3 regions of the Bacillus infantis NRRL B-14911 genome follow, and region 3 is predicted to be linked to each of the others. Evidence: predicted binding sites of a transcription regulator. Region 3 holds the regulator's gene; each other region holds the start of a gene.
The links. Region 3 encodes CtsR, which represses protease genes until heat stress. Its sites were predicted from a motif close to ATGGTCAATAAAGGTCAAACA; they were not measured.

Region 1 (10,455 bases), 1.0 Mb from region 3:
ATTGCCCGCTTTTATGAAGCGGATTACCATACACATATCACTCATCGCGATATCGAGAGGAGAAAGGATAAAACAACATGACAGGTACAGAACAGCCTAGAATCGTCATCATAGGGGGAGGCACAGGGCTCCCGGTCCTCCTGCGCGGTTTGAAGAAGCATCCTGCAGATATCACAGCCATCGTGACGGTGGCTGATGATGGCGGGAGCTCGGGCCGCCTCCGGAATGAACTGCAGATTCCTCCCCCTGGGGATATTCGAAATGTTTTAGCTGCACTGTCTGATGTGGAGCCGCTCATCGAGGAAATGTTCCAGCACAGGTTCAGCACCGCGAATGAGCTTTCCGGCCATTCACTCGGCAACCTGATCCTTGCTGCCATGACCTCGATCACAGGCAATTTCACTCATGCCATCCAGGAAATGAGCAAGGTTCTCAATGTTAGGGGAAAGGTTCTCCCGGCTGCAGACCAGAGTGTCGTCCTCCATGCTGAGATGGAGGATGGGACAATTGTTTCAGGAGAATCCAAGATTCCATACTCAGGGAAAAAAATTAAAAAAGTCTTCCTGAGCCCTGAGGATGTCAATGCCCTGCCGGAGACCATCCAGGCCATCAGGCAGGCGGATCTGATCATCATCGGGCCTGGCAGCCTTTATACAAGCATACTTCCAAACCTCCTTGTTCCGAACCTGGGAAGAGAGGTCTGCAATGCGAAGGCCAAAAAGGTCTATATCTGCAATCTGATGACGCAGGCAGGGGAGACGCTTGATTTTACGGCGAGCGATCATGTAAAGGCCATATATGACCATATGAACTGTTCTTTTATCAATACGATCCTTGTCAATAAGGAAGATATTCCGGAAAAAGTACAGGAGCGGTACAGCGAGGAGCTGGCCAAGCCTGTCCATTATGATGTGGCCAACCTGCAGGGGCTGGGCCTCGAGGTTGTTCACGGCGAAATCGTCAGCCTGGACGGCGGCGTTATCCGCCATGATACACAGGAAGTAGCAGATATTTTATTTTCTTTACTAATAAATGAAACCAGCAAGCGATATAAAGCGTAAATATAAATGTGCAAGCGTTTGTCTGGGCGGGGGGTGAAGGTATGTCTTTCGCTTCGGAAACGAAAAAGGAACTAACCAACCTTGAAGTTAAAGACTGCTGCGGCAAGGCTGAATTATCAGCGCTTATTCGGATGAACGGATCACTCTCTTTTTCCAGCCGGAAACTAATTGTGGATATCCAGACAGAGAATGCCGCCATAGCGAGAAGAATTTATACACTGACGAAAAAGAATTACACCGTTCAAGTGGAGCTGCTTGTACGAAAAAAGATGCGCCTGAAAAAGAATAATGTCTATATTGTAAGACTGGCGCAGCAGGCGCAGGAAATACTCGCCGACCTGAAGATCCTGAAAGAGGGATTTGATTTTACCCATGATATTTCAGAGGAGCTTGTGAAAAAGAAATGCTGCAAGCGCTCCTATCTGCGCGGCGCCTTCCTTGCCGGCGGCTCGGTGAACAACCCTGAAACATCATCTTATCACTTGGAAATTTTTTCACTATACAAAGAGCATAATGATTCTTTGTGTGAATTAATGAATACATTTGGATTGAACAGCAAGACACTTGAAAGAAAAAAAGGCTATATCACGTATTTGAAGGAAGCCGAGAAGATCACCGAATTCCTGAACATCATCGGTGCCCACGGAGCGCTGCTGCGCTTTGAGGATATCCGGATTGTCAGGGATATGAGGAACTCTGTGAACAGGCTTGTAAACTGCGAGACCGCCAATCTTAATAAAACAATCGGCGCGGCTCTCAGGCAGGTCGAGAATATCCGTTATATCAAGGATACTGTCGGCCTTGATATACTCCCGGAAAAGCTCAGGGAAATTGCAGAGCTTCGGGTAGCCTATCAGGATGTAACCCTGAAGGAGCTTGGGGAGATGGTGTCAGGCAGCCATATCAGCAAATCAGGCATTAATCACCGACTTAGAAAAATAGATGAAATAGCAGAAAAACTGCGTTTAGGTGAATCCATAACAGGCAATTAGAAATAAGATAATATGGGAGGTTAGAGAGAAATGGTTGAAAAACAAGTGGAAGTAAAGCTGCGGACCGGCCTGCAGGCCCGACCTGCCGCCCTGTTTGTCCAGGAAGCAAACCGCTTTTCTTCAGATATCTTTTTGGAGAAGGACGGAAAGAAGGTCAATGCGAAGAGCATCATGGGCCTTATGAGCCTTGCAGTCAGCACCGGCTCTGTTGTAAACCTGGTGGCTGATGGAAGTGATGAAGAGGAAGCACTCGAAGAGCTTTCGCAATATATCCAGCAGGAAAGCTGAAAAAAAACTGAAAAGGCACCCTGAGCATTTGTGCAGGGCGCTTTTTCTTTGTTTAACACCATAATCTCTTTAACCACAAAAAAGAGGGCTGAACCTGTCAGCCCTCTTGCTCTCTTTACTTGTCTTTCTTTTCTTCCAGGACATTGCGGCTGATGATCTGGTCGATCAGGCCGTATTCCAATGCTCTCTCAGCTGTCATGAAGTTGTCGCGGTCAGTATCCTTAGCGATCACTTCAAGCGGCTGGCCTGTGCGTTCTGAAAGAATTTGGTTGAGCTTTTCGCGAAGGAAAAGAATGCGCTTTGCGGCAATTTCGATTTCTGTTGCCTGGCCCTGAGCTCCGCCCAGCGGCTGATGGATCATGACTTCACTGTTTGGAAGGGCAAAACGCTTGCCTTTCTCGCCTGCTGCCAGAAGGAATGCACCCATGGAAGCGGCCATCCCGATGCAGACTGTGGAAACCTTCGGACGGATGTACTGCATCGTATCATAAATCGCCATACCGGCAGTGATGCTGCCGCCAGGGCTGTTGATGTACAAAGTGATATCCTTTTCAGGGTTTTCTGCTTCCAGGAATAGCAGCTGAGCTACAATGGAGTTTGACACATTATCATCGATCGCACTACCAAGCATGATGATGCGGTCTTTCAGAAGGCGTGAATAAATATCGTATGCGCGCTCGCCCCTGTTTGTCTGTTCAATAACTGTAGGGATTAAATTCATTTGTCAGTTCCTCCTTCAAGATAAAGATCCAACATACAACGGATTAAAGCATGTTCTTCCATAAGAAGAAATATTTTGGGTTCTGTATGTAATCATTATGATACACTGATGGTCAATAAAGGTCAAACAAATCGCTTATGGAAATCCAATATATGCTGCAATCATTTTATTCTCTCTTTAGCAGGATATACCTGCTTAATGCGGTATAATAATTGCATTGATAAAAATTTCCTTATCCATAACCATCATACCCACCTCTTCTATTTTTAAACAAAGGAAGCTGAAAATTGAAGTGGGGATACGGGCATGTAAATTAATGCTGGAGGCTGCGATTTTGTCTAAAAAAAAGAAATCATTTTTTCATAATAAGCTGCGGCTTGCAGGGCTGGGCCTGATCATCCTGGCACTGGCCGGATATGCTGCCTATAATTATACTTCACTAGGAAAGGGAGAACGGGCTGCGGAAGAAAGGTCAGCTTCGTCCAAAGGGGAAAAGGACTTGAAAAAGCTGTTCCCGGGCAATATGGAAGAATCAGCTGTACAGCAGGCCATCCATGATATGAGCCATCAAAAGGTGAAAGCGGAAAATAAATGGGGCGCACTGCAGATCACTCCTGACAGGATCAGCAGGCTGATCTATGTGGTGGAAGCCAATGAAATGAACTACCAGCATTCAGATTTATACCTGGATATCCTTAAAAGATGGAGTGAGGGCGACTTTTCGTCTGCAGCCAGGGACCATAACAGCATCTGGAAGCTCCAGGGCGGTACTGTCGGGGAAGCCAAAGGACTCCTGAGCGAAAAAGAGGAACAGAAGTATATCGAGAAAAACTTTAAATAAAATCGGCCGCTATAGTCAATTATTGTTTAACCATTGACAAAAAGCGGCCGGCTTTAGTATTATATACTAGTGTCTTATAGAAGACCTGTATGATTTGCCCTCGTGGTGCAACGGATAGCACGTAAGATTCCGGTTCTTGAGATGTGGGTTCGATTCCTGCCGAGGGCGTACCAAAAGCCTCCTGCCTGTTATAGGGCTGGAGGCTTTTTTTTCGTTTGAAAGATGCTTTACATCTTCGCGGGATGAACATCATGGAATCACCTGCCATAGTCCGGAATGCGAAAAGCTTCTGCTTTCTTTATATATATTCCCATTCACCATTCCCCTTCCATCATGTAAAATAGAAGAAGGGGGAATGTGCAATGAACATGAATGCAGGTTTATTTCAGCAGCAGTCGCTTAAATTGGCGATGACACAGGAGTTGTCCCAGGCGATTGCGCTCCTTCAATATTCTGCGCTTGAGCTTACGGCCTTTTTGGAGAGCAGGGCGCTTGAAAATCCCCTTATGCAGATAGAGACAGAAAATGTAAGGGCGATGGATCCGCGCCGCGACAGAGTCAGAGGCGCAAGCAGCAAGCTGAAAAAGGATGACAGATCGTGGATCGAGCAGATCAGGGCAAAAGACAATCTGCTTGAGGATTATTTGATCTCACAGCTTGAAATTAAATATATATCTCCTCTGATGGACAAGATCATCAGAAGGATTATTAAAAGTATAGATGAAAACGGTTACTTGCGTGAAAGTGTCACAGAAATTGCGGATGAGCTCTGCGTCAGTGAAGGTGATGCCGCTGAAGCACTCGCAGAGCTTCAGCTTCTGGAGCCGGCGGGCATTGGGGCGCGGACACTGCAGGAATGCCTCCTTTTGCAGGTGCAGCGGCTTTTGAGCCCGGATGATCTCGCTGAAGTGATCATGGAAGAGCATTTCGAATGGTTCGCCGATAAAAAGTGGAAGCAGCTGGCTTCGCTCCTTGGTGTGGAGCTGAAGGATATCCAGCGTGTCTCCGATTTAGTCAGAACGCTCAATCCAAGGCCTGCAGCGGCTTTTTCAAAAGAAAGTGCAGGCTATATTGTCCCTGATGTGGCTGTCAGCTGGGACGGCAGCTCTTTCCTGATAACCGTCCAGGATGAGCTGCTCCCAAAAGTCAGCTTTAACAGCCAGTATTATGAAAGCTTTAAAAGCACTGGCGACAAAGAGGTCAGAAAATACCTCCAGGACCGGTCGCAGGACTATAATTGGATTGTCCGCAGTTTGGAACAAAGGAAAGATACGATTAAAAAGGTTACAATGAAGCTGGTAGAAAAACAGCAGGATTTTTTCATTGAAGGGCCTGCAAAGCTGAGACCGATGACAATGAAAGAAATCGCGGATGAATTGGAAATCCATGAGTCGACAGTAAGCCGGACGGTCCGCGAAAAGTATGTCCAGACTCCTTTTGGCACATTTGAGCTGAAGACCTTTTTTACAAGCGCGGTAAAGACTACCGGAGCCGATGGTGCTTCGTCAGCAAGTGTGAAGAAGAAGATTGCTGCCATGGTAGAAGCTGAGGATAAACTGAAGCCTCTTTCTGACTCGGAGATCATGAGCATACTGGAGAAGGGGGATGCTATCGTCATTTCCAGGCGGACGGTTGCCAAATACAGGGACCAGCTGGGCATCCCCTCTTCAGCGAAACGCAAAAGATATGAATGAAGAAAGAAGGAAGTATAGTGAAAGATCGACAGATGCGATTATATACAAGAGAAGGCTGCCATTTGTGCGATAATGCAAAAAAATTAATCCTGGATCTTCAAGCAGAGCATGAATTTGAGCTTGAGGAAGTGGATATCAGCGCCAGCGATGATCTGACTGAACGGTACGGGCTTATGATTCCGGTCGTGGAACTGGATGGGGAAGAGGTCCAGTTTGGGCGGATTGATCAATTTACGCTATATGAAGCGCTTACAGCAAAAAACCGGTTCTAATCAGTTGAATTCGCAAATCACTCCTGCTAGAATGTAATTGTAACAGGGGTGATTTTTTTTGGTTCAAGCGGGACATAATATGTCTATGCGGGACAGAAATTGACCACGTTAGAACGTTCCTATGTGGAATACTTCTAAAAAAGGGGCATGCGATGGACTCATTGATCGATATACAAAAAAGATTATTGCCTGATTTACTTACTGTTATGCAAAAACGCTACCAAATTCTTCAGTACATAGGTTTTATGCAGCCGGTGGGCCGAAGAAGTCTGGCAGTGAGCCTTGGATCAACGGAAAGAGTGCTTAGAAGCGAGGTTGATTTCCTAAAGAATCAAAATCTTATCTCTGTAGCAAGTTCAGGTATGAACCTGACAGCCGAAGGCAAGGATTTACTGGAAAGACTTGAAAGCATAATGAGAGACATAACGGGTATAGACATACTGGAAGCAAGGCTGAAAGAAGTCCTTGGCGTCCGGCAGGTGATTGTGGTTGCCGGCAACAGCGATGAATCACCATGGGTGAAAAGCGAGCTTGGCAGGGCCTGTGCGGCCAGTATGAAACAGCGGCTTAAAGGGAAGAATACCGTTGCTGTAACGGGCGGATCGACCATGGCGGCCGTGGCTGAGATGCTGACGCCCAATCTCTTTGACGACGAATTGCTGTTCGTCCCTGCACGGGGCGGCATCGGCGAGGAGGTCAAAAACCAGGCGAATACCATCTGCGCCATGATGGCGGAGCACACAGCCTCCCGCCACAAATTCCTTCATGTCCCGGATCAGGTAAGCAAGACGATGTACGAGACAATCATGAAGGAACCCGTTATTAATGAAGTATTGAATCTGATACAATCCGCTGGAATGGTTTTACATGGAATTGGAGACGCTATAACAATGGCGGAGCGCCGTAAAACGACACCGGAGGACTTATTGAAGATTCAGGAGCGGAAAGCAGTAGGAGAAGCATTCGGCTATTATTTCGATGAAGCGGGCGAAGTGGTCCATAAAGTGCAGACCATAGGGCTTCAGCTCAAAGACCTGGCAGATATCGAACATGTTATTGCAGTTGCCGGAGGGTCTTCGAAGGCAAAGGCAATAAGGGCCTATATGAAACAGGCGCCGTCCTCAACGATCCTGATCACGGATGAAGGCGCAGCAAAACAGTTGTTAAAAGGGTAATCCCCTTTAATATAAAACTAACAAATATCCCTACTATCTAAAGGAGGAAATATTAACATGGCAGTTAAAGTTGGTATTAATGGATTTGGAAGAATCGGGCGCAACGTATTCCGCGCAGCACTTAAGAACTCAGAAGTAGAAGTTGTAGCGGTAAACGACCTTACAGATGCAAACATGCTTGCACACCTTTTAAAATATGACACAGTTCACGGCACACTTAACGAAGAAGTTTCTGTAGACGGAGATTTCCTGGTAGTAGGCGGCCAAAGAGTGAAGGTTCTTGCAGAGCGCAATCCTGCTCAGCTTGGATGGGGAGACCTTGGCGTTGAAGTAGTAGTAGAATCTACTGGACGCTTCACAAAGCGCGACGATGCAGCTAAACACTTAGAAGCAGGCGCGAAGAAGGTTATCATCTCAGCTCCAGCTTCTGACGAAGATATCACAATCGTTATGGGTGTTAACCATGACAAATATGATGCAGGAAGCCACCACGTTATCTCAAATGCATCTTGTACAACAAACTGCTTAGCGCCATTCGCTAAAGTATTGAACGACAAGTTCGGCATCAAGCGCGGTATGATGACTACTGTTCACTCATACACAAATGATCAGCAGATCCTTGACCTTCCGCACAAAGACTACCGTCGTGCGCGTGCAGCTGCTGAAAACATCATCCCAACTACAACTGGTGCTGCAAAAGCAGTTTCCCTTGTATTGCCTGAACTGAAAGGCAAGCTGAACGGCGGAGCTATGCGTGTTCCAACTCCAAACGTTTCTCTTGTTGACCTTGTTGCTGAGCTTGACAAAGACGTAACAGCTGAAGAAATCAACGCAGCATTCAAAGCAGCTTCAGAAGGCGACCTTAAAGGAATCCTTGCTTACAGCGAAGAGCCGCTTGTATCAAGCGACTACAACGGAAGCCCTGCTTCTTCTACTATTGATGCATTGTCAACAATGGTTATGGAAGGCAGCATGGTAAAAGTAATCTCTTGGTATGACAACGAGTCAGGCTACTCTAACCGCGTTGTAGACCTTGTAGACTACATTGCAAAGCAAGGCCTTTAATAGGTACGATTTAAAACAATAAATAAGCTATTGTTTGGTCCTGTATGAACTCCGGGAACCGAAGCTTTCCTTTAAAACCCTGTTTTATTGGATAAAAAAATAGCGAACATCTATAATGATGGGGAAAAGGGGAGCGGGAAACAATTCCCTCTCCCTTTTCTTTTGAACACTATCAGAAACTGGGAGGTCCTTTGCCGTGAACAAAAAAAGCGTAAAAGACATTGATTTAAAAGGTAAACGCGTTTTTTGCCGTGTGGACTTTAACGTGCCGATGAAAGATGGCTCTATTACGGACGAAACTCGCATCACAGCAGCTCTTCCTACCATTCAGTACTTGACTGAACAGGGAGCTAAAGTCATCCTTGCAAGCCACCTTGGCCGTCCAAAAGGCCAGGCAGTAGAAGAACTGCGCCTTACACCAGTTGCCAAGCGCTTATCAGAGCTGTTGGGCAAGGATGTAAAGAAAGCAGACGAAGCCTACGGTGAAGCTGTACAAGGGTTGGTTTCCGAAATGGCTGAGGGCGATGTTCTCCTTCTTGAAAACGTCCGCTTCTACCCTGGTGAGGAAAAGAATGATCCTGAGCTGGCAAAGGCGTTTGCAGAACTTGCGGATGTGTATGTAAATGACGCATTCGGCGCTGCCCACCGTGCCCATGCTTCAACTGAAGGCATTGCACACCATCTTCCGGCTGTTTCCGGCCTGCTGATGGAAAAGGAACTGGACGTTCTTGGAAAAGCGATGTCCAATCCGGAGCGCCCGTTTACGGCAATTGTCGGCGGAGCGAAGGTAAAGGACAAAATCGGTGTTATCGAAAACCTGCTTGATAAGGTAGATAATCTGATCATCGGCGGAGGTCTTGCTTATACGTTCGTTAAAGCACAAGGCCACGAAATCGGGAAATCCCTTCTTGAAGAAGACAAAATCGATCTTGCCGATTCGTTCATGAAAAAGGCAGAGGAAAAAGGCGTTAAATTCTATATGCCTGTCGATGTGCTTGTTGCGGATGATTTCTCCGAGGATGCCAATATTAAAGAAGTTTCCATTGAAGAAATCCCTTCAGACTGGGAAGCGCTTGATATCGGTCCGAAGACTCGTGCCATCTATCAGGATGTCATCAAATCAAGCAAGCTTGTCATCTGGAACGGCCCTATGGGTGTGTTTGAACTGAATGCATTTGCAGGCGGAACGAAAGCAGTAGCCGAAGCCCTTGCTGAATCCCAGGATACATATTCGGTAATCGGCGGCGGAGACTCTGCGGCTGCAGTCGAAAAGTTTGATCTTGCTGATAAAATGAGCCATATCTCAACAGGCGGCGGCGCTTCCCTCGAATTCATCGAAGGAAAAGAGCTTCCTGGTGTAACGGCTTTAAATGATAAATAAGCAAAAGAGTTGAAAGGATGTGCCGGAATGCGTAAATCAATTATTGCAGGCAACTGGAAAATGCATAAAACCCTGCCTGAAGCGAAAAGCTTCTTAGAGGAAATCAACGGCCTTGTACCTTCAAAGGAAGATGTTGATACAGTCGTTTGTGCTCCAGCTTTATTCTTAGAGCGACTTGTTGAAAGTGCAGAAGGCCATGACGTCGCAATCGGCGCCCAAAATATGCACTTTGAAGAAAGCGGTGCTTTCACAGGCGAAATCAGCCCGAAAGCCCTTCAGGACATTGGTGTATCTTATGTAGTGCTTGGTCACTCAGAGCGCCGTGAAATGTTCAACGAAACAGACGAAGCTGTTAACAAAAAGACTTTGGCTGCGTTCAACTACAACCTGACACCGATTGTTTGTGTCGGCGAATCGCTCGAACAGCGCGAAAACGGCGAAACAACTGAAATCGTCGGCAGCCAGGTGAAAAAAGCCCTTGCCGGCCTGACAGAAGACCAGGTGAAGCAGACTGTTATCGCTTATGAGCCTATCTGGGCAATTGGGACAGGCAAATCTTCCACTTCTGCGGATGCAAACGAAGTTTGCGCCCATATCCGCCAGGTGGTAGGCGAGGAGTTCTCAACTGCGGCAGCTGAGGCAGTCCGCATCCAGTACGGCGGAAGCGTTAAGCCGGAAAACATCAAAGAATACATGGCCCAGCCTGATATCGATGGTGCACTGGTCGGAGGGGCGAGCCTTGAGCCGAACTCATTCCTTCAATTACTGGAGGCAGGCAAGAATGAGTAAATCCCCAGTAGCACTGATTATCCTGGACGGATTCGCCCTGCGCGGTGAACGGATGGGAAACGCAGTTGCTCAAGCGAACAAACCGAACTTTGAGCGTTATTGGAACAAATATCCCCACTCTACCCTGCAGGCAAGCGGAGAAGCAGTCGGCCTTCCTGAAGGGCAGATGGGGAACT
Region 2 (10,455 bases), 1.2 Mb from region 3:
AGATGAGGTTCCTCAATGGAGCCATTTGCCTTCCAGTCTGCTTCGCTGAACACAGTAAAATTGGCATTGCGTCCAACCAGCAATTCTTTATCTGCTGTATACCTGTCATCCCCCCTGGAGCCTGGAACAATCCCTGTCACTTCAAGCCCGCGGTCAAGCAGCTTCATCGCCAAATGGAAACCCAAAAATTCGTATGCGCCTACAACAATTGCCCGATTCATTGCACTTCCTCCCTGATACACCTACTTTTAGTATCCTATGCCGGGGAACTGGAAATATTTCTCCTTGGCTTGTAATCTCAAAGGGGATTGGCGCTGCTGCCAGACTGAAATCGAAGTTAAAAAATTGCTTTCTCTTATCATGAAGGCTTTGTTAAACAAGGTACACTCACACAGCATCATGTAAAAAAAAGCCTATTGGATAATAGGCTCCTATAAAATCTTCTCATATGATTTTAAAAATTTGGCCATCTGGCTGCCAAGCTGCTGCTTTTTATCTGGGAGCATATAGCAGATTGATATGGGCGCCTTCTCATCCTTCCACTTGACAGAAAGTTCATTCAGCAGGCTTGACTGTTTATATGCCCTGCCTCCTGACAGTACATGGATGATTTTCACCGGGATCGGCGTGCGGTCCATTATTTCCTCTGCCGGCATGCTTCGTTCTGCCAGAGCCCGGGGCGAGTCAGACTCATGTGATATGGCAAGCTCCTTAAGAAGCTTTTTATAAAAGAATTTATGTTCCTTTTCCTGCTCCAGATGGTCCTTGAGTGAAAGGACAGGGTTCAGGAGGATGACAGAGCGGATCTTCCCTTCCATTTCCTTCATGAGCTTCAAAGCAGCCAGCGCTCCCATTCCTTCTGCGATAATGTGGATTTTTTCATTGATGATTTCTGTCCTCAGGACATGCTCATATAAATTCCTCGCCATTTCTACCGCTTTATCGCTGCCCCAATTCCTCCCGTACAGATTGGAATAGAACACTGTATATCCTGCTCTTCTCAGCAGGCGGAGAATCGCTGCCTTTCCTTCATTCTGCGTCCAGAAGCTGCTCTTTTCGTCAACGAAATGCCTCTCATCCCCAATGATCATGATACCGAAACCTTTTGGCCGCTCAGGATAGTGGATCATATTCCATTCGGTATCGAGTTTGAAGTTTCGGTGTTCCATTATAAAAACTCCTTTTACATATGTGATCATAATTAATGTATGAAAAGCATGGATAAATGCAAGGGAATATGCCTACCATCAGTGAAAAAGAGGAAACAGCCCCCGGCCCGCGGACAGTCATGGCTAAAAGGCGTTTATTATTTTTTCAGGTTGTGGTAATATGATATAAGATTACATAATGAGGTGAAAACAGTGAAATACTTTTGGACTCTTTTCTGGACTTTCCTGCTTGTAGAAATGCTGACATATGTAGTCAGTTCCATGATTGGCTCAACATTTGATTTTGTAACCGGTGCCATCCTCGCTGCAGGTGCCACTATCCTTATTCTTGTTCTGTCCGCCATTATCCCTGAGGAATCTGCAGGCAAACAAGGCTTGCATTAATCAGCCGCCAAAACCAGGTCATCCTGCATGAAGCAGGATGACTTTTTTTGGCTGCGGTCCTTCAGGACTTCCTTAAAGCATTAAGTCTGATGCCCCCATCTTCAATTCCTATTTCGACAGAGCTGTTATCCCGGATCCTTCCGGAAATGATTTCCTTTGCAAGCCTGGTTTCGATATTCCTTTGGATGAATCGTTTAAGCGGGCGCGCCCCATACACCGGATCAAATCCATTTTGTGCAATATATTCTTTTGCTTCATCCTTTATACTTATTTTAATGTGCTGGTCTTCAAGCCTCCTCTGAAGGTCCAGCATCAGCTTGCCGACAATCCCTTTAATGTCTCCCAGCGACAGGGGCTTGAACAGGATCATTTCATCGACTCTGTTAAGAAATTCAGGACGGAACCGGCTTCGCAATTCGGTCATGACCCTATCCCTTGTCTCCTCCGGGATTTCTTCGCCTGCCTGTTCGAGCAGATAAGCAGAGCCGATATTGGAAGTCATAATAATGACTGTATTCTTGAAATCAACCGTCCGGCCCTGAGAGTCCGTTACCCGTCCATCATCCAGCATCTGCAGGAGAACATTGAAAACTTCAGGGTGGGCCTTTTCAATTTCATCAAGAAGAATGACTGAGTACGGCTTTCTCCTTACTGCTTCTGTAAGCTGTCCACCTTCCTCATATCCTACATACCCGGGAGGTGCGCCGATTAGTCTTGAAACCGCATGTTTTTCCATATATTCGGACATATCGATCCGGATCAGCTGTTCTTCATTGTCAAAAAGGGAGTGAGCGAGTGCCTTGGCCAGCTCAGTCTTTCCTACTCCGGTTGGCCCCAGAAAGATAAAAGAGCCGATCGGCCTGTTCGGGTCCTGGATGCCGGCTCTTGCCCGGAGAACGGCATCAGCTACAAGGCTGACCGCTTCCTCCTGGCCGATGACGCGCTGATGGAGAGTATCCTCAAGCTTGAGGAGCTTTTCCCTTTCACCCTCTACAAGCTTTGTGACAGGGATTCCGGTCCATCTCGCCACAATGCCGGCAATTTCATCTTCTGTTACCTCTTCGCGGAGGAGACGCTCTCCCTGCCTTTCCCCTTCCTCGGATTCCAGCTTCTTCAGTTCTTTCTCGAGAGCAGGGATAGATCCGTGCCGCAATTCCGCCGCTTTGTTGAGATCATAATTATTCTCAGCCTCCTGAAGATCCAGGCGGTATTTCTCCAATTGCTCTCTTTTTTCCTGAACCTTTTGGATAGCTTCTTTTTCAAGCTCCCATTTCGTTTTCATGGAGTATGCCTTTTCTTTCAGTCCTGCCAGTTCTTTCTGGAGGGCTTCAAGGCGTTCGCGGCTGCTGTCATCACTTTCTTTTTCGAGAGCCGCTTCTTCTATTTCAAGCTGCATGACGCGGCGTGACACTTCGTCAAGCTCAGCAGGCATAGAATCGATTTCTGTCCGGATCATGGCGCATGCCTCATCAACAAGGTCAATCGCTTTGTCCGGCAGGAAGCGGTCTGTGATATATCTGTCAGAAAGAGCTGCTGCAGCGACCAGGGCACGGTCATGTATGTTGACGCCATGGTGGATTTCAAATCTCTCCTTAAGCCCCCGCAGGATGGAGATGGAATCCTCTACATCCGGTTCGCTTACCAGCACCTGCTGGAACCTGCGCTCAAGCGCCGGATCTTTTTCAATATATTTTCTATGCTCGTTAAGTGTAGTGGCACCAATGCAGTGCAGTTCTCCTCGTGCAAGCATCGGCTTCAGCATATTCCCTGCATCCATTGCCCCTTCGGTCTTCCCCGCCCCTACAATCGTGTGGAGTTCATCAATGAAGAGGAGAATCCTGCCCTCACTTTTTTTCACTTCATTCAATACCGCTTTCAGCCTTTCTTCAAACTCGCCCCTGAATTTGGCCCCTGCAACAAGGGAACTCATATCGAGTGAGAATATCGTTTTATCCTTCAGCCCCTCCGGCACATCCCTGCGCACAATCCGCTGGGCCAGACCTTCAACAATGGCTGTTTTGCCAACGCCCGGCTCGCCGATAAGAACGGGATTATTTTTCGTCTTCCTGGAAAGGATGCGGATAACATTCCTGATTTCACTGTCTCTGCCGATTACAGGATCCACTTTTCCTGCCTTTACTTCCGCAACAAGATCTCTGCCATATTTCTTCAACGCTTCATAAGAAGCTTCCGGGTTTTGCGAGGTCACTTTTTGATTCCCCCTGATAGCCATAATGGCCGTATTTAATTCTTCAAAGCCAGCACCAATACCGGCCAGGAGCTTGCCAGCCTGGGTTTTTCCGCGCACAGCAGCAAGCATCAGATGCTCTGCTGAAAGATAAAGATCTTCAAGCTCCTGCATCATTTTCTCCGCCTCAGCGAGAAGCCTCTGCAGGGCGGCAGTTATATACAGTTTACCTTGTTCTGCTCCTCCGCCTGATACCTGGGGTTTTCTTGCCAGGCTATCCTCAAGACCGCTGCTGAAGCTTTTAGCAGAAGCCCCGGCTCTCTCAAGGATCGTGCTGACAAGGCTGTCTTCCTGTTCCATGAGGCTCAGGAACAGATGGGCTTCGTCTACTTCCTGATGCTGCATGATCGCTGCCTTTGACTGGGCATTCAAGAACCCCTGCTGCATCCTTTCCGTCATTTTGTTAAGATCCATTAAAAAACCTCCTTTGACCTTTGTTGACCTTTATTTATATTATAGACTTTTGTACATGTATGTAAAGAATTTAGATGCCCTCTTATCTATTGCCTTTTCACTCTCGTTAAAAACAAGCTTTTACAGGTTATGCACCAGCAAAGCATACGGCCGGGCAGTTTTGGGAACATATGAAAAAAAACGAGGGGAATGATCCCCCCGCTTCTTAAGGCTTTCGCTGGTATGTCCAGATCCGGTTATGATTGGAAGCTTCCGGAAATGTGTCTCCCGCTTTCATTTTCAGCTGCTTCGGGTTATTGACATTGCTCCCGGTTTCACCGATTTCGATATAGATCCCGTTATTGGGAGCCTTCTGGCCCGGACGGAATTGGCGGTTCTGCCCCATCGTGCAACTCCTCCTTATAGTCAAAATCATTATTATTATATCCATCCACAACCGTGTTAAAGGAAGAAACAATTCCCACGCCCTGATATCGCTTTACACGTCCGGCTGGTTATAGTTAAATGAATAAGGATAAAAAAGAAAATTGGAGGATAAACAATTGGATTTTTTCACTTTAGTCAAGTATCTGCTTTTAGGATTATTCCAGGGATTCACTGAGCCTATCCCCATCTCCTCCAGCGGACATTTGGAAATTGCCGAGCACTTTATGGATTTAAAAATAGAAGGCATGAGCTTTGCCCTGCTTGTTAACGCTGCTTCTTTGATTGCGGTTCTCATTATATACAGGGAAGATATCATCAGGCTTGCCAAAAACGGCCTTGTGTACATAACAACAAAGGATAAAAGGGCAGAAGCTGATTTTCGCTTTATCATTTATCTGATCATCGGCACCATTCCTGCCGGCGTAATCGGCATCCTGTTTGAGGATTACATCGATGAGCATCTCGCCAATATTAAAACCGTGGGAATCACCCTGGTAGTAACTGGTCTTGCTTTGTGGCTGATCCGCAATATGAAAGGAAGGAAGAATGATGCAGGGCTCACGGTCAAGGATGCCGTCATTGTCGGCCTTGCTCAGGCGGTTGCACTCATTCCCGGCATCAGCCGGTCCGGGGCGACCATCGTAGCTTCCATGGGCCTTGGCATGAAGCAGGAAACTGCGCTTAGATTTTCTTTCTTGCTGTATATTCCAGTCAGTGCCGGAGGAATGATCCTTGGCCTTAAGGACCTGCTCGGCGACCCAAACTTAGGATCACTGGCCCTCCCCTACGCCATTGCCTTCATCGCTTCTTTGGTGGCATCCTATTTTTCACTGAAGTGGTTCATGAATATCATGGCTAAAGGGAACCTTATTTATTTTGCCATCTACTGCTTCATTGTTGGGCCAATCGTCTATTTTCTATCATAAGTCAAACTGACTGCCCTAAAAAATGATACCTTTGCCACAAAAAAAACCCAGAGTCCGCGGTCTCTGGGTTTTAAGTATTTATAAGAGCTCTGAGAGCAGCGCCTTCTGGGCGTGGAGACGGTTCCCCGCCTGCTGGAATACAGCAGAATGGCTGCCATCGATTATATCTGCAGCAACTTCCTCACCTCTGTGCGCCGGGAGACAATGGAGGAAGGTATAATCTTGTTTTGCAGCTGCTGCAAGCTGGGCATTTACCTGGTAAGACTTGAATATCTCAAGACGCTCGGCATTTTCCTGTTCCTGGCCCATACTGGTCCAAACATCAGTATAAAGGATGTCAGCACCTGCAGCTGCTTCAATGGCACTATTCACTACTTCAATTTCCGCGCCGGTTTCTTTGCCAAACTGCTTTGCCAGCGCCAGCACCTTTTCCTGGGGTTCATATCCTGGTGGTGCTGCAATTGTCAGATTCATGCCTACCTTGGCTGCTGCAATCATCAGGGAGTGGGCTACATTATTCCCATCACCTGCATAAACAAGCTTTAATCCTTCAAGCCTTCCTTTCACTTCATAGATGGTCAGCAAGTCGGCCAGCGCCTGGCAGGGATGGTAAAGATCCGTCAGCCCGTTGATAACCGGAATATCTGCATGCAGTGCAAGCTCCTCAACCATCCCATGGGAAAAGGTCCTGATCATAATCGCATCAACATACTGGGAAAGAACTTTTGCTGTATCTGCAACGGTTTCCCCTCGCCCAATCTGCAGATCATTGCTGTTCAGATAAAGGGCACTCCCTCCGAGCTGGATCATACCAGCCTCAAAAGACACCCTCGTTCTTGTTGATGGCTTTTCAAAAATCATTCCCAATATCTTTCCATTCAAAGACTTGGAATCCTTGCCCAGCAGGGAGGCATTCTTCATCTTCCTGGCCTTCTGGACAAGACCCAGAATTGTATTTTTAGAGAAATCAGCCAGGGTCAAGAAATCCTTCCCCTGGATATCGAGGCTTTTATCAGCTGCTTGTGCGGTTATCATACATGTGTCACATCCTTAATGATTTGATTATGCCATTCCTGAAGAGGGCATACTTCCCATTCTTTGACCTGGAGAGATTCCAGGAAGGCATTGAGCGTTTCCGGCTGTGTAAAGACAGGGAGGCGGTTCTTGACAGCAAATTCTCTCAGCACAAAATCTTCCTGTGCTTCTCCCCTGCTGAAGACAGCAAGGATGTTTGCATCCATATCCCGGTCTCCACCTGCCGTCTGAAGAGTTATTCCTAAAAGGTCCAATGTCTCTTCAAGACCTTCCATACGATCTGTTTCGCCTCTTCCCGTCATGATGACAGCTGCTGCTGCAGGCTTTATTTCTTTATGAAATGCTTTTTTCACAGCTTCATTCAATGAAGTGGCCAAAGCAATTCCTTCTCCTGTCGACCTCATTTCCGGTGATGTTTTTGGATCAAGCCCTTTAAGGGCATAATTTGAAAATACCGGATATTTCACACAGACAAACGGCAGATTATCGTACACCGGCCCTTCTGATTCGGGCAGTTTATATTTCCCAAGCAATATTTTTGTCGCAATTTGTACAAGAGGGACATTTGCCACCTTGCTGACAACCGGCACAGTCCTGCTAGCCCTCGGGTTTACTTCAAGCAGGTATACTTCCTCTCCGTCAACAATATACTGGATGTTCATCAAACCTTTATAGGCCAGATCCTTAACAATTTTTTTCCCATACTCGAACATTTTTTTCTTAGCTGTCCCGGAAACGGACTGTGCCGGCAGTACGGAGAGGCTGTCCCCGGAATGGACCCCTGTTTTTTCGATATGTTCCATGATGACCGGGACAAGGATGTTGTCTCCATCAGCTGCAAGATCCAGCTCTGCTTCAGCAGCATGCAAAAATTGATCACAAAGCACAGGGTAGGTGATTTCCTGCTTTTCCAAGAAGCTCGACAGCTCGCTGCTGCTCCTGATTATGTGCATTCCTTTTCCGCCGATGACAAAAGAAGGCCTGATCAGGACTGGGTAGCCGATTCTTTCTGCTGCTTCTCTCAGCTCTGTGTCCCCTGCAGCAGTCTCTCCCTTGATCCTCGGAATCTCCAGCCTATCGAGGAGGCGGTAGAACAGGTCGCGGTCTTCGAGGTCATCAATGACTGCCGAACGCGTCCCAAGCAGGTTGAGCCCTGCCTTTTCCAGCTTATCGGCCAGGTTAAGCGCAGTCTGTCCCCCCAGCTGGACGATGACATCTTTAATGCCTTCTGAATCGGCAACATTAAGGACTGCCTCCGGTGTCAGCGGTTCAAAATAAAGGCGGTCGGCTGTTGCAAAGTCTGTACTGACCGTTTCAGGGTTATTATTGATCATCACTGTTTCAATGCCTTCTGCCTTCAGGGCAAATACCCCGTGTACAGAGCAATAATCGAACTCGATTCCCTGCCCGATGCGGATAGGTCCGCTTCCGATGATCAGCACCTTCTTGTTTTCGCTTGGCAGCTGCTCGTTTTCCCCATAATAGCTTGAATAATAATAATTGGACTGTGCTTCAAATTCAGCTGCACAGGTATCCACCATTTTGTATGAAGGCAGTATTCCCAATTGCTTTCTCTTCTTCCTGACTGACAGAGCATCTTCCTTCCATATGGATGCAAGATACTCATCGCTGAATCCTTTCTCCTTGAACACCTGCATCTGTTCTTTACAAACCGTTTCAAGAGAACAGGATGCAATTTCCTTTTCAAGGCTGGCAAGGCCGGCAAAGCATTGAAGATAAAAGAGATCGATTTTTGTAAGCGCATGGATGGAATGGATATGATGCCCTCTGCGCAGGAGCTCCATTACGATAAAGAACCTTTCATCAGTCTGGCCCTTCATTCTGGTGATGAGGCTATCATCTGTCAAGCCGCCCAGCCCGTAGTTTTTCAAATCCAGATTGCCGCCTTCAAGCGACTGTACTGCTTTTAGCAGCGCCCTTTCGATATTGCGGTCAATCCCCATCACTTCCCCCGTTGCCTTCATTTGAGTGCCAAGCCTGCGGTCCGCTTCTGAGAACTTATCGAATGGCCATCTCGGGAATTTTACGACCACATAATCAAGGGCTGGTTCAAAGCTTGCATACGTATCGCCAGTAACCGGGTTGAGCAGCTCGGACAGGCTGTACCCGACAGCCAGTTTGGCAGCCATCCTTGCAATTGGGTATCCTGTCGCTTTTGAAGCAAGCGCAGACGATCTGCTGACCCTCGGGTTCACTTCTATCAAATAATATTTCTTGCTTTCGGGATCCAGGGCAAATTGAATATTGCATCCTCCGATGATTCCGAGTGCGGAGATGATCTTGATAGACGCAGAGCGCAGCATCTGATATTCTTCATCAGTCAGCGTCTGGGAAGGTGCGATAACAATCGAATCCCCGGTATGGACGCCTACTGGGTCGATGTTTTCCATATTGCAGATGGTGATGCATGTATTATCTTTGTCGCGCATCACTTCATACTCAATCTCTTTATAGCCTGCAATGCTTTTTTCCACAAGGCATTGGGAAATCGGGCTTTCGAGGAGCCCTCCCTCGACGAGAAGCATGAATTCTTCCATCGAATGTGCGATCCCGCCGCCTGAGCCGCCGAGCGTATAGGCAGGGCGGACAATAATCGGGAAGCCAGAAGCTTCGGCAAACCGCTTTGCTTCCTTTGCTTCCCTGACAATTTCACTGTCCGGTACAGGTTCATCCAGTTCTTTCATCAGCTGACGGAATTCCTCCCTGTCCTCGCCCTTTTTTATGCTGGCAATCGGGCTGCCGAGCATTTTGACTTTATATTTTTCCAGCACTCCTGTTTCGCTCAGTGCCATTGCCAGATTCAGGCCTGTCTGGCCCCCCAGCGAAGCCAGCAGGCCATCCGGGCGTTCTTTCATGATAATTTTTTCAAGTGAATCAACGGTGAGCGGCTCAAAATAAATCGTGTCCGCATAACTGTGGTCTGTCATGATTGTCGCAGGGTTATTATTGACGAGTATGACTTTATAGCCTTCCTCTTTCAGTGCCATGCAGGCCTGTGTCCCTGCATAGTCAAACTCTGCGGCCTGGCCGATGACAATCGGGCCAGATCCTATTACTAGTATTGAAGTGATCGTCTGGTCTTTAGGCATAAGCTGTAACTCTCCCATGTGCTGCATTGATTATTTCAATAAACTCATCAAATATATATTCTGCATCCTGCGGCCCGGGATGGGCTTCCGGATGGAATTGGACTGTACTGAGCGGAAGTGATTGATGAACAAGACCTTCAACTGACCGGTCATGGAGATTATGAAATCTTGTCTTCAAGCCGGTTCCCTTCAGGCTTTTCTCATCCACAACATAACTATGGTTCTGGGATGACATCATGACTCTTCCTGTGCGGGAATCCGCTATTGGATGGTTGGCCCCCCGATGGCCAAATGCCAGCTTCTTAGTGTCTGCACCAAGTGCCAAAGCTGCAAGCTGATGGCCCAGGCAGATTCCCAGGACTGGAAAGCTGAATATCAGCTTCTTGATTTCAGGCAGCATATCTTTCAGCTGCTTTGGATCACCAGGTCCATTTGAAAGCAGGATTGCATCCGGCTGCAGACCATTGATTTCCTCAAAGCTGGTGTTAAAAGGCACGGTTGTGATGCGGCATCCGCGTTTAAGCAGTGATTCAGCAATCGATTTCTTATTTCCATAATCGATCAGGACGATATGGATGCTTCCGGCACCGGCAGGAGTATGCACGGTTTGCGAGACAGCTCTTACTTTTAAGGAGCTTTTTTCATGTGAACAGCAGGTTTTTTCTTTTTGAAGCGACATAACAGCCGGCATTGTGCCTGCATTTCTGATTTTTTTTACGACTGCTCTTGTATCGATATGTCCC
Region 3 (10,455 bases):
GCATCTAAGCATGAAGCCCCCCTCGAGATGAGATTTCCCATAGCGTCAAGCTAGTAAGATCCCTGAAAGATGATCAGGTTGATAGGTCTGAGGTGGAAGCGTGGTGACACGTGGAGCTGACAGATACTAATAGATCGAGGACTTAACCACATTTGATTGCTTTGTAATTCTTCTTCTGCATTATCTAGTTTTGAGGGAACAAAAACCTCATCTAAATAGTCTGGTGGCGATAGCGAGAAGGTCACACCCGTTCCCATACCGAACACGGAAGTTAAGCTTCTCAGCGCCGATGGTAGTTGGGGGCTCTCCCCCTGTGAGAGTAGGACGCTGCCGGGCGAAACGAAGAACAGTCTGTGAGACTGTTCTTTTTTTGTGCTTTTTAGTTTATGTTGGAGTGGGTTTTGATCAGAAAAGGGATCGTTTGGTGAAAATGAATAGCCGGAGGGCTTTAAGAGCGTTGCTTGTGGTTTGAAAAAAGGGGAGAGCGGCTGTTTGAAATATGGATTTCATTAATTGGCTCGATAATCTACCGACTCGGCGATTAATTTTATCAATTGGACGATTAATTTACCGAATTCCTTAAATAATTTACCATTTACCACAAAACAGTCATAGTCTGCCCGCAAACTTCCCCAAATGGCTGAAAAATAGATGCCGGGCGGGCAAACAAGCAGTGTTTTAAATCAAATATATGAGCTAGCAGGCGTTTAAACTGTGAATTTAATCAAATGACCGATTAATTTACCAACTCAACGATTTATTCAATCAAACGACCGATTAATCTACCGAATTCCTCACTTAATTTACCAATTGCCACAAAACAGCCATAGCCCGCCCGCAAACTTCCCCATATGGCTGAAAAATAGATGCCGGGCGGGCAAACAAGCAGTGCTTTGAATCGAATATATGAGCTAGCAGGCGTTTAAACTGTGAATTTAATCAAACGACCGATTAATTTACCAACTCAACGATTTATTCAATCAAATGACCGATTAATCTACCGAATTCCTCGCTTAATTTACCAATTGCCACAAATATCGCGGGATCCCATCCGCAAGCTCCATCAATAGATTGCCATCTTCGTTCAAATCCAAACACAGTAGCACCGTCACCTAGCACTTTCATGCTGCTGGAAAAAGAAAAGTCCTGATGGATGAATAAACCTGGTTTTTATCCGACATAAGAGAGCTGTTAGCAAAAACCGCAAACTTAATCACTCCTACCGATATCCTACCAACCTAACGTCATATCTAACCGTTCTGCCAAATAGTTTACCAACTCCTACGTCTAATCAAATCGTCTAGCGAACTTCTCACTCATCCACTTACCACACACCATTGCCAAGCAAAGAAACGTCCCATCCAATCTCCCTCAACCCAGCTCACCCCAGCTCAACCCACCCCAACTTAGCACCCATTCAACTTCCCATCATCCCCACTCGCATTCACTCTCCCTCCTTCACCCGTATATTCCGGCTGCCCTCCCCAGCGAGCTGCAAACGTACCCTGCATACACGTCCCCCCTTTCACCAAAACCAAATTTCCCACCCATGACAAGCACCCAAAAGCCCACCGGCTGAATACTCTATACAGCTGGAAGAATTTGCTCTTGTTACGTTTGAGATATTTATTAAATGGGAAAATTAATAAGGCATCCATCTTGCAACTTTTTACATAATTCATTTATAATTAAAGTCAAATATAGTCAAAGTCAGGGAGGAGGAGGCCTGGTGAGGAATATATCCGACATAATCGAGAAATATCTGAAGGAAGTCCTGGAGCTGAGTGAACGGGAAAGTGTCGAGATCAAAAGAAGCGAAGTGGCTGATAAATTCCAATGTGTCCCCTCGCAGATCAATTACGTCATTAATACCCGATTTACAATCGAAAAAGGATATATTGTTGAAAGCAAGCGGGGCGGCGGAGGATATATCCGGATCATGAAGGTACAGTCCTATGATCATGCGGACCTGATTGATCAGCTGCTGATGCTGATCCAAAGCAGGATATCGCAGGGAAGCGCTGAGAGCGTCATCTTGCGCCTGGTGGAAGAGGAAGTCATCACACGCCGCGAGGCTAAAATCATGCTCAGTGTAATCGACCGGTCGGTTTTATATATAGAGCTTCCGTTCCGCGATGAATTGCGATCAAGAATGCTGAGAGCAATGCTGACTTCGTTGAAGTATAAATAAAGATTAAGCAGCTGGAGAGGTGAGTGCATGATTTGCCAAGAATGTAATCAGAGGCCGGCAACGCTGCATTTTACAAAGAGCATAAATGGCGGGAAGACCGAATTCCATCTTTGCGAGGTCTGCGCCAAGGAAAAAGGCGAAATGTTCATGATCAATAATCAGGCTTCAGGCTTTTCCCTCAACAGCCTGCTGGCGGGGCTTTTGAATATTGAGCCTGGTCTGCAGCAGCCGAAAAAAGAGCAAAGGCCGCAGGAGCAAGTTCTGCAGTGCAGCAAATGCCAGATGACTTTTAAGCAGTTCATTAAAATCGGACGGTTTGGCTGTGCCCACTGCTATTCGGAATTCAAGGGGCAGCTTGACCCGATCCTGAAGCGCCTCCACAGCGGGAACTGGTCCCATAGAGGGAAGATACCGGCGAGAGCCGGCGGGAGCATTCAGCTCAGGAGAAAGATTGAGGATATGAAAAAAGAATTGAAGGAATTGATCCTGCAGGAAGAGTTTGAAAAAGCTGCCGTGCGCCGGGATGAGATACGGTCCCTTGAAAAACAGCTGAGCAGCGGCAGGGAGGGGGACTGATATCATGTCACTGGAACGTTTCATCAGCCAGGCGGTCAGTTCCTGGATGAGTGCGGAAGGCCCTGATTCTGATATTGTGCTAAGCTCCCGCATCCGTCTGGCAAGGAATATGAATATATATAAGTTTCCTACTCTTTTTTCAAATGAAGAAGGACAGAGCATCATTGAAGATATCAGGAAGATTTCCACCGAGAAGCCTTTCAAAGGGCTTGGAGGATTGGAGCTTTTAGAGATGGGAAGTCTTCAGCCCCTCCAGAAAAGGGTGCTTGTTGAAAAGCATCTGATCAGCCCCAATCTGGCTGAGCAGTCTCCTTACGGGGCTTGTCTCCTGTCAGAAAATGAAGAGGTCAGCATCATGGTCAACGAGGAAGACCATATCCGGATTCAATGCCTGTTTCCTGCATTCAGGCTGACCGAGGCACTTGAGATGGCCAATAAGCTGGATGACTGGCTTGAGGAGAACCTTGAATTTGCCTTTGATGAAGACTACGGGTATCTTACCAGCTGCCCGACCAATGTCGGAACAGGGCTAAGGGCTTCTGTCATGATGCATCTCCCAGGTCTGATGCTCACCCATCAGATGAACCGGATCATCCCGGCCATCAATCAGCTGGGGCTTGTGGTGAGAGGGACATATGGCGAAGGAAGCGAGGCGCTGGGCAATATTTTTCAAGTGTCCAATCAGATCACGCTCGGAAAGTCTGAGGAAGATATCGTAGAAGATCTGAAGAGTGTCGTGGGCCAGCTCATCGCCCAGGAAAGATATGCCCGGGAAGCATTAGCAAAGACTTCAAACATACAATTAGAAGACAGAGTGTACCGTTCCTATGGGATTCTCTCCAACAGCCGGATCATTGAATCAAAAGAAGCGGCAAAATGCTTATCTGATGTCCGGCTGGGTATAGATATGGGATACATCAAAGATATTCCCAAAAATATTTTAAATGAATTGATGATTCTTACACAGCCCGGTTTCCTGCAGCAATATGCCGGCGGGCCGCTCCGGCCTGAAGAACGTGATATTAGAAGGGCTGCACTTATACGCGAAAGATTGAAAATGGAAAAACAATAGTCGGGAGGATGAAATTATGATGTTCGGACGATTTACTGAAAGAGCTCAAAAAGTATTGGCATTAGCACAGGAGGAAGCCATTCGCTTAGGACACAGCAATATCGGCACAGAGCATATCCTGCTCGGCCTCGTCCGTGAAGGAGAAGGGATTGCTGCAAAGGCGCTTTATGCACTCGGACTGGGCTCTGAAAAGATCCAAAAAGAGGTGGAAAACCTTATTGGCCGCGGCCAGGATTCCTCACAGACTCCCCACTATACACCAAGGGCTAAAAAGGTCATTGAGCTCTCAATGGATGAGGCCAGAAAACTGGGCCACTCTTATGTTGGCACAGAGCATATCCTGCTCGGCTTGATCCGTGAGGGTGAGGGTGTTGCCGCACGGGTGCTGAACAATCTGGGAGTCAGCTTGAATAAAGCAAGGCAGCAGGTGCTCCAGCTTCTGGGCAGCAATGATTCAGGAAGCCATCAGGGAGGATCAGCAGCAAGCGCTAATACACCGACCCTTGATAGCCTTGCAAGAGACCTGACAGCCATTGCCAGGGAAGGAAGCCTTGATCCGGTCATCGGCCGAAGCAAGGAAATCCAGCGCGTCATTGAAGTGCTGAGCCGCCGGACAAAGAACAATCCGGTCCTGATCGGGGAGCCTGGCGTCGGTAAGACAGCCATCGCAGAAGGACTTGCACAGCAGATCATCAACAATGAAGTGCCGGAGATCCTCCGCGACAAAAGGGTTATGACACTGGATATGGGGACAGTTGTTGCCGGAACAAAATACCGTGGCGAATTCGAAGACCGCTTGAAAAAAGTAATGGATGAAATCCGCCAGGCTGGCAATATCATTCTCTTCATCGATGAGCTTCATACTTTGATTGGTGCAGGAGGAGCAGAGGGGGCAATCGATGCTTCCAATATCCTGAAGCCATCCCTTGCAAGGGGCGAACTGCAGTGCATCGGCGCCACTACCCTGGATGAATACAGAAAGTATATCGAAAAGGATGCTGCGCTTGAAAGGCGTTTCCAGCCGATCACGGTAGATGAACCGACAGCAGATGAGTCTGTTCAGATCCTTAAGGGGCTGCGCGACCGCTATGAGGCCCATCACAGAGTATCCATCACAGATGAAGCCATCGAGGCAGCTGTTAAGCTTTCTGATCGTTATATCTCAGACCGCTTCCTTCCGGATAAGGCGATCGATCTGATTGATGAAGCAGGTTCAAAAGTACGCCTGCGTTCTTACACTACTCCCCCTAACCTGAAAGAGCTTGAATTGAAGCTTGAAGAAGTCAGGAAGGAAAAAGATGCTGCCGTCCAAAGCCAGGAGTTCGAGAAAGCTGCATCCCTCAGAGACTCTGAACAGCGCCTGCGCGAGCAGCTGGAGGAAACAAAGAAGAGCTGGAAAGAGAAGCAGGGGAAGGAAAACAGCGAAGTCACAGTTGATGATATTGCACATGTAGTAGCAAGCTGGACTGGAATTCCTGTAGCGAAGCTGGCTCAGACAGAAACAGCCAAGCTCCTGAACATGGAAGAAATTCTTCATTCCCGTGTCATTGGCCAGGAAGAAGCGGTCAAGGCGATCTCCAAAGCGGTCCGCCGTGCGCGTGCCGGGCTGAAAGATCCTAAGCGCCCAATCGGCTCCTTCGTATTCCTCGGCCCTACTGGGGTCGGTAAGACTGAGCTTGCGCGTGCGCTTGCAGAGGCGATGTTCGGCGATGAAGATGCAATGATCCGCATCGATATGTCTGAATATATGGAGAAGCATTCAACTTCCCGTCTTGTTGGTTCACCTCCGGGATATGTAGGATATGAGGAAGGCGGCCAGCTGACAGAAAAAGTCCGCAGGAAGCCATACTCAGTTGTCCTTCTGGATGAGATTGAGAAAGCACATCCGGATGTATTCAATATCCTCCTTCAGGTTCTTGAGGATGGACGCCTGACAGATTCTAAAGGCCGGACTGTCGACTTCCGAAACACAGTCCTGATCATGACATCCAATGTCGGGGCAGAAGCGCTGAAACGCAATAAATATGTCGGCTTTAACATCCAGGATGGAGAGCAGGACTATAAGGATATGAAAGGCAAGGTAATGGAAGAGCTTAAGAAGGCTTTCCGCCCTGAATTCCTTAACCGGATCGATGAAATCATCGTGTTCCACGCCCTTGAGAAAAAACATCTCAAGGAAATCGTTACATTGCTTTCCGATCAATTGGTTAAACGCCTGCAGGAACAGGAAATTGTCCTTGGCCTGACCGATAAGGCAAAAGAGAAAATTTCCGAGGAAGGGTACGACCCTGAGTATGGTGCAAGGCCGCTCCGCCGCGCGATCCAAAAGCATATCGAGGACCGTTTGTCAGAGGAGCTGCTGAAGGGCCAGGTGCTGACAGGGCAGAATGTCATTATCGATGTAGAAGATGGGGAATTTGTCGTGAAAACAGAAGAATCTCCTGAAACTGCAACAAACTTATCTAAATAAACGTCATATTATATAATAAAAAAGGTACACGGTGCACAATGCGTGTACCTTTTTTCCATTGAAGGCATTTCAATCTGTCCTTATATAAAAAATCAGCCATTTCCACTACTTTCCTTGGACAGGCATTTTTATATAAGCGGGGAAGTATAATATACTTTCCCTATAATGAAACTAATGGTGCACTTTTCACAATAGAAGAGAATGAAATAGAAAGGGAGAAACGGATGGCAAAAAGAAAGACCAAATTCATCTGCCAGGAATGCGGCTATGAGTCCGCCAAGTGGATGGGCAAATGTCCTGCCTGCGGGCAGTGGAATACAATGGTGGAGGAAACGGAGAAGCCTGCAGCTGGAGGAAGAAGGGGTGCATTTGCCCATTCGGCAGGCGTAACCCTTGCTTCTAAAGCGACGCCGATCACCTCAATTGAGACAGTCAATGAACCGCGGATCTATACAGACCTGAAGGAGCTCAACCGCGTTCTGGGAGGCGGGGTGGTAAGGGGCTCGCTTGTTCTGATCGGGGGCGACCCCGGAATCGGGAAGTCGACGCTCCTCCTGCAGGTATCTTCCCAGCTGGCCCGGAAGGATCATTCTGTTCTTTATATTTCCGGAGAGGAATCCATGAGGCAGACAAAGCTCAGGGCTGACAGGCTTGGGGTTGTATCAGATAAGCTGCTCGTATATGCAGAAACGAATCTCGAGGAAATCAGCCGGACCATTGAAAATGAAAATCCCAGCTTTGTGATCATTGATTCAATCCAGACTGTTTTTCATCCGGATATCACCTCGGCCCCTGGAAGCGTCTCGCAGGTAAGGGAATGTACCGCGGAGCTGATGAGGATCGGAAAGACCAAAGGCATCGCGATCTTTATCGTGGGGCATGTCACGAAGGAAGGATCGATTGCCGGCCCGAGGCTGCTCGAGCATATGGTTGACACAGTCCTCTACTTCGAGGGTGAAAGGCATCATACGTACCGCATTCTCAGGGCTGTTAAGAACCGTTTCGGATCAACCAATGAAATGGGCATCTTTGAAATGAAGGAATTCGGCCTTGAAGAGGTGGAAAATCCATCGGAAATATTCCTTGAAGAGCGCTCCCAGGGGGCATCCGGATCTACAGTTGTTGCCTCCATGGAAGGGACGAGGCCGGTGCTGGTTGAAATTCAGGCGCTCATTTCCCCGACGAGCTTCGGGAATCCGAGGAGGATGGCAACCGGGATCGATCATAACCGCGTCCCGCTTTTAATGGCTGTGCTTGAAAAGCGTGTCGGGATGCTTCTGCAAAATCAGGATGCTTATTTGAAGGTGGCAGGCGGCGTTAAGCTGGATGAACCTGCGATTGACCTGGCAATTGCCGTCAGCATTGCCTCAAGCTTCAGGGATAAGCCAACACAGGCCTCTGATTGCATCATTGGAGAAGTGGGTTTGACCGGCGAAGTCCGCCGTGTCTCCAGGATCGAACAGCGTGTCCAGGAAGCTGCTAAGCTTGGGTTTGAACGGATCATCCTTCCTGCTAAGAACCTTGGAGGCTGGGACTCTCCGCCGGGCGTGCAGCTAATCGGGGTTAATACAGTCAGCGAGGCCTTAAAAGCGGCATTAGGAGGATAAGATATGGACAATAAAAAGCTGGGCGAAAAGACCCGGAGCGACATTTTGAAATTTCTGGCACCGGGAACACCGATACGCGAAGGGATCGATAATGTCCTGCGTGCAAACACAGGCGGACTGATTGTACTGGGCTGCAATGAAAAGGTGAAGGCGATTGTAGATGGGGGCTTTCAGATCAATTGCCCTTTCACGCCAAGTTATCTGTATGAGCTGGCCAAAATGGATGGCGCCATCGTCCTGAATGAGACAGGCAGCAAGATTCTTATAGCCAATGCCCAGCTTGCCCCGAACCCGGGCATCCCTTCTTCGGAAACCGGGATGCGGCACCGGACGGCAGAGCGGGTGGCAAAGGAGACAGGGGCGCTTGTCGTTGCCATTTCACAGCGGCGGACAGTCATCACACTCTACCAGGGCCATTTCAGATATGCATTGAAAGACATCGCCGTCATTCTCGCAAAAGCCAACCAGGCAGTCCAGACGCTTGAGAAATACAAAGTGGTGCTGGAGCAGAGCATCGCAAGCCTCGGGATCCTTGAGTTTGAAGAGCTTGTGACCTACAGCGATGTTCTTCAGGTGCTGCACCGCTATGAGATGGTGCTGAAGATCAAGCAGGAACTGATGTCCTACCTGAGTGAACTGGGTACAGAAGGCAGGCTGATCCGCCTGCAGATGAACGAGCTCTTGACTGACATGGAAAAGGAAACTTCTTTGATCATCAAAGACTATGCCTTTGATAAGGATGTCAGCACGAAGGAAGCAATCAGCAAAATGCAGGAGCTGGCAAGCGGCGAAACGATCGAGGACAGCATCCTCCTGAAGCTGATCGGCTATAGCGGCTATGTCCACCTGGATGAAGGAATTTGTCCAAGAGGGTACCGGATGCTTAATAAAATCCCCCGGCTCCCGCCAATCATTATTGAAAATCTCATCACCAGATTCCAGGAGCTTCCTGAAATCACAGCAGCTTCAGTAGAGGATCTTGATGAGGTGGAAGGCATCGGTGAAGTCAGGGCGAGAAAAATCCGTGAGGGCCTCAAGCTGGTCAAGGAGCAGCTGTTTGCGGACCGTCAGCTTTAATTGCCCATTGAATTGGTCTATACAGTATGCTAAAATGGTGGTTTTATATTATTTGACACTCTGTTTGCACGGTGCTACGCTTAAGGTGTATCAGTATATAAAACCTCCGATATTATTATATTTAAATAATGTTACAAAAAACCAAATTAACATATTCTGCAGGTTTCAATTCAGGGAATTTGTTTATAATGATTAAAAGGAGGTGAAGGAATGTTAAAACGCATTGTACAGGCATGCTTTCTTATTACCGGGGGGACCCTTGGGATCTTTTTGATTCCGGACTTGCTCGGGCTAGTTGCTTTGGACGACATTCCTCTTTTAAATAATCCGTATGTGTCCGCTATTTTAGGTGCCATTATTTTTTATCTTATATCTTTTTGGGCAGTTGATTATGTAACCAATTTCGTGAGATGGGTAGAGGAATCATTGGTGAAAGCGCCTATAACAGATATTATTTTTGGCAGTGTGGGCCTTGCTTTCGGCCTGATAGTGGCATTTTTGATCGGCTTTGCGCTCAATGCAATCGAATTTCCGATTGTCAATACGGTCGCCCCGATCCTGCTGACGCTGATTTTTGGCTATCTTGGCTTCCAGGTGGGCTTTAAAAAGCGGGATGAGCTTCTGGGATTATTTACGAGCCGGAAAAAGAAATCCGGTGAAGAGGAAGCAGAGCCAGTTGAGAAAAACGCATTAAAGATTCTGGATACAAGTGTGATCATTGACGGAAGGATCGCGGATATCTGCCAGACGGGCTTCCTTGAAGGAACCATCGTCATACCCCAGTTCGTCCTTGAGGAGCTTCAGCATATAGCTGATTCTTCAGATGTATTGAAAAGGAACAGGGGGAGGCGGGGGCTGGATATCCTGAACCGTATCCAGAAGGAGCTTTCCATCAAGGTCGAGATTTATGAAGGGGACTTTGAAGAGATCCAGGAAGTAGACAGCAAGCTTGTGAAATTGGCAAAGCTGACGAACGGTGTTGTGGTGACAAATGACTTTAATCTTAACAAGGTATGCGAGCTACAGAAGGTATCTGTGCTCAATATCAATGACTTGGCCAATGCGGTCAAGCCGGTGGTGCTGCCTGGAGAAGAGATGAAGGTGCAGGTCATCAAGGACGGGAAAGAGCATAATCAGGGTGTTGCTTATCTGGATGACGGTACAATGATTGTCGTCGAAGATGGCCGCGATTATATCGGCAAGCACATCGATGTCCTTGTCACCAGCGTGCTGCAGACCTCTGCGGGCCGCATGATATTTGCAAAGCCTAAGCTGCTTGAAAAAGCTTTATAAAAGAGAGTTGGGAGACTGTTTATGCCTTATCAGGTAATTATTCCTGCTGCAGGCCAGGGGAAAAGGATGGGCGCCGGCAAAAATAAACTTTTGCTTGAGATCCGCGGTGTGCCGGTTTTCATACACACGCTGAGGGTGTTTGAAAGCGATCCGGATTGTACTGGCATCC

Region 1: the regulator CtsR is predicted to act here: its motif matches at 3,171-3,191, upstream of clpP (ATP-dependent Clp endopeptidase proteolytic subunit ClpP).
Region 2: the regulator CtsR is predicted to act here: its motif matches at 4,226-4,246, upstream of clpB (ATP-dependent chaperone ClpB).

Annotation. Positions count from the first base shown of each region.
Region 1 covers NC_022524.1:3,963,838-3,974,292, reverse strand. Annotated here, with positions in the region: gene rapZ (RNase adapter RapZ) at 1-81, shown strand, start outside; gene N288_RS20095 (gluconeogenesis factor YvcK family protein) at 78-1,061, shown strand; gene whiA (DNA-binding protein WhiA) at 1,103-2,053, shown strand; gene N288_RS20085 (HPr family phosphocarrier protein) at 2,084-2,341, shown strand; gene clpP (ATP-dependent Clp endopeptidase proteolytic subunit ClpP) at 2,457-3,062, opposite strand; gene N288_RS20075 (DUF6241 domain-containing protein) at 3,397-3,903, shown strand; tRNA gene N288_RS20070 (tRNA-Arg) at 4,000-4,071, shown strand; gene rpoN (RNA polymerase factor sigma-54) at 4,266-5,597, shown strand; gene N288_RS20060 (glutaredoxin family protein) at 5,615-5,869, shown strand; gene N288_RS20055 (sugar-binding transcriptional regulator) at 6,022-7,044, shown strand; gene gap (type I glyceraldehyde-3-phosphate dehydrogenase) at 7,102-8,109, shown strand; gene N288_RS20045 (phosphoglycerate kinase) at 8,306-9,490, shown strand; gene tpiA (triose-phosphate isomerase) at 9,518-10,279, shown strand; gene gpmI (2,3-bisphosphoglycerate-independent phosphoglycerate mutase) at 10,272-10,455, shown strand, end outside.
Region 2 covers NC_022524.1:1,354,893-1,365,347, reverse strand. Annotated here, with positions in the region: gene N288_RS07020 (Rossmann-fold NAD(P)-binding domain-containing protein) at 1-221, opposite strand, end outside; gene N288_RS07015 (lipase family protein) at 432-1,169, opposite strand; gene N288_RS07010 (YjzD family protein) at 1,362-1,553, shown strand; gene clpB (ATP-dependent chaperone ClpB) at 1,615-4,215, opposite strand; gene N288_RS07000 (YjzC family protein) at 4,421-4,600, opposite strand; gene N288_RS06995 (undecaprenyl-diphosphate phosphatase) at 4,758-5,567, shown strand; gene argF (ornithine carbamoyltransferase) at 5,646-6,602, opposite strand; gene N288_RS06985 (carbamoyl phosphate synthase large subunit) at 6,599-9,712, opposite strand; gene N288_RS06980 (carbamoyl phosphate synthase small subunit) at 9,705-10,455, opposite strand, start outside.
Region 3 covers NC_022524.1:105,347-115,801, forward strand. Annotated here, with positions in the region: rRNA gene N288_RS00560 (23S ribosomal RNA) at 1-150, shown strand, start outside; rRNA gene rrf (5S ribosomal RNA) at 220-336, shown strand; gene N288_RS00570 (CtsR family transcriptional regulator) at 1,727-2,191, shown strand; gene N288_RS00575 (UvrB/UvrC motif-containing protein) at 2,219-2,767, shown strand; gene N288_RS00580 (protein arginine kinase) at 2,772-3,839, shown strand; gene clpC (ATP-dependent protease ATP-binding subunit ClpC) at 3,856-6,309, shown strand; gene radA (DNA repair protein RadA) at 6,534-7,916, shown strand; gene disA (DNA integrity scanning diadenylate cyclase DisA) at 7,920-8,993, shown strand; gene N288_RS00600 (PIN/TRAM domain-containing protein) at 9,204-10,286, shown strand; gene ispD (2-C-methyl-D-erythritol 4-phosphate cytidylyltransferase) at 10,308-10,455, shown strand, end outside.